2 regions of the Streptomyces sp. NPDC058773 genome follow, and region 1 is predicted to be linked to the other one. Evidence: riboswitches for the same ligand, from Rfam matches in the RefSeq annotation. Region 1 holds a riboswitch; the other holds the start of a gene.
The links. Region 1 has a riboswitch for cyclic di-AMP ahead of ACFW5B_RS19025 (M23 family metallopeptidase). Riboswitches for the same ligand answer to the same signal wherever they lie in the genome.
Positions count from the first base shown of each region.

Region 2: it holds a riboswitch for cyclic di-AMP, as region 1 does, so the genes downstream of both, ACFW5B_RS04530 (transglycosylase family protein) here and ACFW5B_RS19025 (M23 family metallopeptidase) in region 1, are expected to answer to the same signal.

Region 1 is NZ_JBHYPE010000020.1:17,602-21,262, forward strand. Features, by position in the region: gene ACFW5B_RS19015 (HPr family phosphocarrier protein) at 4-285, shown strand; gene ACFW5B_RS19020 (GntR family transcriptional regulator) at 567-1,256, opposite strand; gene ACFW5B_RS19025 (M23 family metallopeptidase) at 1,520-2,320, opposite strand; cyclic di-AMP (ydaO/yuaA leader) riboswitch at 2,333-2,488, opposite strand; gene ACFW5B_RS19030 (M16 family metallopeptidase) at 2,701-3,661, opposite strand, start outside.
Region 2 is NZ_JBHYPE010000003.1:257,345-261,005, reverse strand. Features, by position in the region: gene eno (phosphopyruvate hydratase) at 1-508, opposite strand, end outside; gene ACFW5B_RS04530 (transglycosylase family protein) at 822-1,475, opposite strand; cyclic di-AMP (ydaO/yuaA leader) riboswitch at 1,483-1,694, opposite strand; gene ACFW5B_RS04525 (transglycosylase family protein) at 1,905-2,927, opposite strand; gene ACFW5B_RS04520 (cytochrome P450) at 3,250-3,661, opposite strand, start outside.

The DNA of each region.
Region 1 (3,661 bases):
ACCATGGCAGAGCGCCGCGTCAATGTCGGTTGGGCCGAGGGCCTGCACGCCCGCCCCGCGTCGATCTTCGTCCGTGCGGCCACCGCCTCGGGCATCCCGATGACGATTGCCAAGGCCGATGGCAACCCCGTCAACGCGGCCTCCATGCTCGCGGTCCTCGGGCTGGGCGCCCAGGGCGGCGAGGAGATCGTGCTGGCCTCCGACGCCGAGGGTGCCGAGGCGGCGCTCGACCGTCTGGCCAAGCTCGTCGCCGAGGGTCTCGAGGAGCTCCCCGAGACCGTCTGAGTCCGCCAGGACTTCCACTGCGTGCGACGGCCCCGCCGTGGCGACCTGGCCGGTCGCCGCGGCGGGGCCGTTTCACTGTGCGGCACCGGAGAGGTGCACGGAATTTCCGGGCGACCGCCCTCCGGGACACGTCAGGAAAAGGGCAGACCAATGAGCGCACACGGTGCGGTAAAAAGGCATGCCAAATGCAGCCGCGGAGCGAATCAGGTACCGGCACACCGCCACAGTCCATTCCGCATTTCTTTGCGCTTCTTTGCAATTCTTTGTATACGGGGCGATTGTTAAGGGAGGGCGCGTGCCGTATTGACGGGCGGTTTCGGATCCCTCACCTCGGTCCCGGCGGGGCGCCGCAGCCGGTGGACCGGGAGCGAGCGCTCGACATGAGCCGCCATCAGGGCGCGCGCCCGTTCCGCGTCTCCCCGGGCCACCGCGTCCAGCACCGCGCCGTGTTCGTCCCAGGACTCACCGGCCCGGGACGGCGGTTCCACCGCGTACATCCACTCGATCTTGCGCCGCAGCTGGGTCAGCAGCGCCGTCAGGCTGGGACTGCCGACCGCCTGGGCAAGCGTTTCGTGGAACCAGTCGTCCAGTTGGCGCAGATCCGCGAGGTTGCCGTGCCGGGCCCGCTCGCGGCCGAGCCGTACGAGGCCGCGGAGCACCTTGAGGTGGGCCGGGCTGCGGCGGGTGGCCGCGCGGGCGGCGCCCAGCGGCTCCAACAGGGCGCGGATGTCCAGGAGATCGGCGGCCTCCTGCTCGGTGGGCTCGGCGACGCAGGCGCCCGCGTGGTGGCGGGTGGTGACGAAGCCCTCGGACTGCAGGGTGCGCAGTGCTTCACGGACCGGCACCCTGGAGACGCCGTAACGGGCCGCCAGGATCTCCTCGATCAGCCGGCTCCCCGGCGCCAGCGCACCGGAGACAATGTCGTCGCGAATCGCCGTGCACACCGCATGCGCGGAAATATGGCCTCGCATCTTCCGAGCCTCCGCCGTAATCCCCTGGAAGCGCCGCCGGTCGGCGACTTTTCCGTGACTCTATTCGACCGGCCCGGCTTTTCCGACGGCGCGGGGTTATTCAGGGATATTTTTTGGCCGGAAGTCGCGGGCCACCGGCGCCACCCGGTGCGGACCCACCGGTCCCGGATACGCCGAAGCCCCGGCCGGGGGACCGGGGCTCGGGAAGGACGCTCGGCGTGCGGCGCGGGGCCCTGCGGGGCGCGGCACCGGCGAGAGGGGGATCAGACGTTGACGCCGTGCCCGCGCAGGTACGCGATCGGGTCGATGTCCGATCCGTAGTCGGGGCCGGTGCGGGCCTCGAAGTGCAGGTGCGGGCCGGTGACGTTGCCGGTGGCGCCGGAGAGGCCGATCTGCCGGCCCGGGGTGACCTTCTCGCCGACCGAGACGCCGATCGACGACAGGTGGCCGTACTGGGTGTACGTGCCGTCGTTCATCTTGATCACGATGTTGTTGCCGTACGAACCGCCCCAGCCGGCCTCGACGACAGTGCCCGAGCCGACCGCGTGGACGCTGGTGCCGGAGGCGGCGTGGAAGTCGATGCCGGTGTGGCTGCCGGAGGACCACAGGCCGCTGGAGGCCTTGTAGGCGGTGGAGACGTAGGAGTCGGCAATGGGGGCGACGAAGGCGTTGAGGCGCTTGCGCTCCGCCTCGCGGGCGGCCCGGACCTTGGCCTCGTGGGCGGCCTTGGCCTTCTTCTTCGCCGCCTCGGCGCGCCGCTTGGCCTCGTCGGCCTGCTTCTTGGCGACGGCCTCGGCCTTCGCCCGCGCCGCGGCGACCTCGGCTTCGGCCTGCTGCGCGTCGGCCTGCGCCTCGACACGGTTGGCGAGCTCGTCACCGATCACGACAGCCTGCTGCAGCCCGGTGTCGTGGGCGGCCGCCTCCTCCGTCGCGGCCAGCGCCGGCGAGGCCACGGACGCAACCACACCACCGGCCGCGATGGTGGCTATGCCGGCGATGTTGCGGGTCGTCCGAACGGGACGGCTCGTGCGGCGGTGCTTCCCGGTGGCACGGATGAACGCCATGTGCTGGCTGGTCCTTTCCCTCCTTCTCGCCTACCGGGTTAGCTGACGGGTTCGGAGCAGGAAGGTCTCCTACGGCCTCCTCGGAGAGGAGCCCGATTCACCCCACGGGACATATGGGTCCCCGGCTCCCCTGGCTCGCGCCGTCCGGGGACTCGGCGATGACTGCCCGGTGCCACTGTTGTGGCGGACTTGTGACGAACAGCCGGACCGACGCTAAACGGGGCAACTTTCAATCGGCAAACAGAACCGGTTTTTTGTGCGGGATGCCACAAGAACCGGTGCACCAGCCGAGATAAACCGGACATACGGCGGCTCCCGTGACGAACCAGTGCCACGGGAGCCGCCATGTCGGCATATGACCGTCCGTCATACGGCGGGGATCAGCCGCTGACGACGGTCACCTCACCGATGCCCAGCGCCTTGACCGGCTCGGCGATCTGCGCCGCGTCGCCCACCAGGACCGTCACCAGCCGGTCGACGGGGAAGGCGCTGACCGCCGCCGCGGTGGCCTCGACCGTACCGGTCTCCGCGAGCCGGGCGTACAACTGCGCCTGGAAGTCGTCCGGGAGCTGCTGCTCCACCTGGTCGGCGAGGGTGCCGGCGACGGCCGCCGCGGTCTCGTACTTCAGGGGCGCGACTCCGACGAGGTTCTGCACGGCGACATCCCGCTCCTCGTCCGTCAGCCCCTCTGCCGCGAGGGTGCGCAGCACCTTCCACAGGTCCTCGAGCGCCGGGCCGGTGGAGCCGGTGTCCACGGAGCCGCTGATGGCGAGCAGCGCGGCGCCCGTGGCCCCCTCGGGGGAGCCGGGGGCGGTGGAGCGGAGCACCTGGCCGAAGGCGCGCACCCCATAGGTGTAGCCCTTCTCCTCCCGCAGCACACGGTCCAGACGGGAGGTGAGGGTGCCGCCCAGGCAGTACGTGCCGAGGACCTGCGCGGGCCACACCCGGTCGTGCCGGTCGGCCCCGATCCGGCCGATGAGCAGCTGCGTCTGGACGGCGCCGGGGCGGTCCACGATCACCACCCGGCCGCTGTCGTCGGCGACGATCGGCGCGGCCTTCAGCGGCTCGGCCGTGGAGGCGGTCCAGGCGCCGAGGGTGTCGGCGAGCGCCGCGGCGAGGTCGACGCCGGTGAAGTCACCGACGATGACGGCGGTGGCCGTGGCGGGCCGTACATGGGCGTCGTAGTAGGCGCGGACGGCGGCCGCGTCGATACGGGCGACGGTCTCCTCGGTGCCCTGCCGGGGCCGCGACATACGGGCGGTGTCCGGGAACAGCTCCCGGGACAGCGCCATCGCGGCACGGCGGGCAGGGTTGGCCAGCTCGTGCGGAATCTCGTCGAGA
Region 2 (3,661 bases), on a different contig from region 1:
AGTCGGCGTGCGAGCCGCCGTTCAGGATGTTCATCATCGGGACGGGCAGCACGTGCGCGTTCGGGCCGCCCAGGTAGCGGAACAGCGGCAGGTCGCTGGCCTCGGAAGCGGCGTGCGCGACGGCGAGGGAGACGCCGAGGATGGCGTTGGCGCCCAGCGAGCCCTTGTTGTCGGTGGCGTCCAGGTCGAACATGGCCTGGTCGATCAGCCGCTGCTCGGTCGCGTCGTAGCCGACGAGCTCCGGGCCGATCTGCTCGATGACGGCCAGGACGGCCTTCTCCACACCCTTGCCCAGGTAGCGGTTCGGGTCGCCGTCACGGAGCTCGATGGCCTCGAAGGCGCCGGTGGAGGCACCGGACGGCACGGCGGCACGGCCCGTGCTGCCGTCGTCGAGGCCGACCTCGACCTCGACCGTGGGATTACCTCGCGAGTCGAGAATTTCGCGGGCTACGACGACGTCGATCGACGGCACGTTGTCTCCTTCGTGGGTGTCTGGCGTTCTGCGCATGAGCCTAACGGCCCCGGGCTCGTCCGCCTGCCCTTGGCCCGCTCCGTGGGACGGAAGGCCCCGGAAAACTTACCGAAGTCCCAGTTCACGGGACCTTTCGGCACATTGTTCGCCGAACGGGAAAAGGCGCTGAACCGCAACCGGTTTGCGGCGGGTGTCCGGCCCGGGGGCGCGGGCGTGCGGGCGGGCGCGCGGCCGGGGAAGCGAGAAGCCCCGCCACGGCGCGCAGGGGAAGGGCGCGCCGTGGCGGGGCGGTCTCACGGTGAGGGAGGGGCCCGCCGCTCGGGCCCCGGAGCCCCGCTGGGCGGGTGGCTCAGACCGTGAGGTGCTGACCGGGGATGATCAGGTTCGGGTTGCCGCCGATGACCGACTTGTTGGCCTTGTAGACGGACTTCCAGTCGGTGCCGTGGGCCTTGGCTATCTTGGCGAGGGTGTCGCCCGCCTTGACGGTGTAGTTGCCGTGGCCGGTGGACTTGCGCTCGGTGGAGCGCGAGGCGCGGTCCTCGGACGGGGCCTTCTTGACCTCGGGCTTGGCCGACTCCTGCTTGGGCGCGGACTTGGTCTGCGCGGAGGTGTCGACGTCGGCGGCCGGGCCGCCGGCGGTCAGGTTGCCCGCCCCGGCGCAGGACCAGGCGCCCGGGCCCTGGATGGCGAGGAGCTTCTCGGCGGCGGCGATCTGCTGGGACTTGGTGGCCAGGTCGGCGCGCGGCGCGTACTGGGTGCCACCGGCGGCGGCCCAGCTGGAGTTGGAGAACTGCAGGCCACCGTAGTAGCCGTTACCGGTGTTGATCGACCAGTTGCCGCCGGACTCGCACTGGGCGACCTTGTCCCAGGTGGCGACGGTGGCGGCGGAGGCGGAGGTGGCACCCATCATCGGGACGGCCACGGCGGCACCGGCGACACCGGCCAGGGTGGCGACGCGGACGGCCTTGGAGGGACGACGGTGCTTGCCTTTGAAGATCAGCATGGTTCGTTCGTTTCCTCACCGACGCCTGCGAGGTGAGCTGTCGGGTTCGGACTGATGAGTCGCCCGGCCGTGTGCGCGGCGCGCACGTGGCTTCACCCCAAGCCGGTTGACCCGCTTTCACGGGCGGGGCCGGCACGTACCTTGGGTCCCCCGCTCCTGCCTTCGGCGCTTGCGCGTCAAGTGCCTCCGACCACCGGCAGGATTCGGCGTGTGATCGAAGGGCCCGCTTTGGCGAGCGGTCCTGACGTTAAGCAGTAATCCCCTTGGGGTTCAAACCCCACCTTCTGAACCGAGTTGCCCGATTTTGAAGGCGGTTTGGTCACGAAATCGCAGGTGGGGCCCGGTATGCCGGGGTTGGGCACACCGAGCCCCACAGAAGTCAACGAGACCCTTGTCTCACTTTCCCAAAAGAGGGCGAAGGAGGGCGAATTACCCTGCGTTCCGCCCGAGGTCGAGCTGCTGACCGGGCTGGATCAGGTCCGCGTCGGAGCCGATGACGCCCTCGTTGCGGTCGTAGAGCGCGTGCCAGCCGCCGGACAGCCGGTGCGCCGTGGCGATGGCTGACAGGCTGTCACCCGGGCGCACGGTGTAGTCCCCGCCGGCCGCCGGGCCCGTACGGTGCGCGTCGTCGCCGCGCGAGGCGTGCAGGCCCCCGGCCGACCGGCCGGCGCCGTCGTCCCCGGCGCGCTCGTCGCCCCCGTCTCCCGCCGGACCGCGGTGCTTGCCCTTGGCGGGCACGTCACGCGGGGTGCCGCTGCTGTCCGTACGGCTGCCGTCCCCGGACGGGTCGGCGGCGGGGTCGTCGGACGGGTCCTCCGACGGGTTCTCGGCGGACGGGTCCTCGGCGGACGGGTCATCGGACGGGCCGGTGGACCTCGACGGCTCGTCGTCCCGGTCGCCTGGCGCCGCCGGGCCGGACGATTCCCGCTCCTTGGACTGGTCGCGCTTCCCGGAGTCCGAGGCGTCGGGCGAGGGGGTGGCGTCGGGCCGGCCGCCCGGCTCGTCCTGCCTGCCGGACGAGCCCTCGTCGTCGTGGGAATCGGACGAGCCGGGGGTGTCCCAGGGATCGAGGGAGCCCCCGGCGTCCGACGGGTCGGGCGCCGGGGTGCTGGTGCTGCCCGGGTCGACCTCGGGCGCGCGGCCGTCGTCGGTCAGCCCGGCGTTGACCGCACAGCTGGGCCAGGTGTCCGGCCCGCGGTCGTCGAGGATCGACTCGGCGACCGCGATCTGCTGGGAGCGGCTGGCGAGGTCGGGGCGCGACGCATAGGACGTGCCGCCGTAGTTGTCCCACATCTCCTGGGTGAGCTGCAGGCCGCCGTAGTAGCCGTTGCCCGACGCCGCGCTCCACATGCCGCCGCTCTCGCACTGGGCGACCTTGTCCCAGGTCGCGGTGTCGGCGGCGTGTGCACCGGTCGCGCCGAGCAGGGGCAGGGCGAAGCCGGCGCCGGTCACTCCCGCCGTGACAAAGATGGCCGGTGCCTGACGGGGGCGACGATGTCGGCCGTTCCCGGAACGCATGCGGATGCCTTTCGCGCGGCGGTTGAGTTGTTGCGACGAGCTCGTCGAGAGCTGCTCGACGGGTCTCCGGCCGGCCGACGCACGCGAGCGGCGCCGTTACACCGGCCCCCCACATCACCGCTTCGGCCGATCGAGTGAAACCTGTCGATCGTCGGGTCGAAAGGTAGCCGGGGTCACGGGTAGTCACAAGTCGATGTAGCGCGGATCACGTAAAGGTCACGCACTTGACTCTGCGTCACATATGCTTCGTCGCTGGTCAGGGCCGCTCCGGAGAGAACTCCACAGGAAGCGAACGCAATCCGCGCATGATGAGCCCGCCGCGCCAGCGCAAATCATCAGGTTCCGCCGCAAGCCGGATGTCCGGGAGCCGGGTCAGCAGGGTCGCCAGCGCGGTCTGTCCTTCGAGCCGGGCGAGCGGCGCCCCCAGGCAGTAGTGGATGCCGTGTCCGTAGCCCAGGTGCTGGTTGTCACGCCGGGTCAGATCGAGCACGTCCGGCTCGGGGAAGCGGGCCGGGTCTCGGTCGGCGGCGGCCAGCACCACCAGGACCGGGTCCCCCGCGGCGATCCGCTGCCCGCCGAGCGTCAGCTCCTCGGTCGCGAACCGCCAGGTGGCCAGCTCCACGGGGCCGTCGTAGCGGAGCAGTTCCTCGATGCCGGTGGTCAGCAGC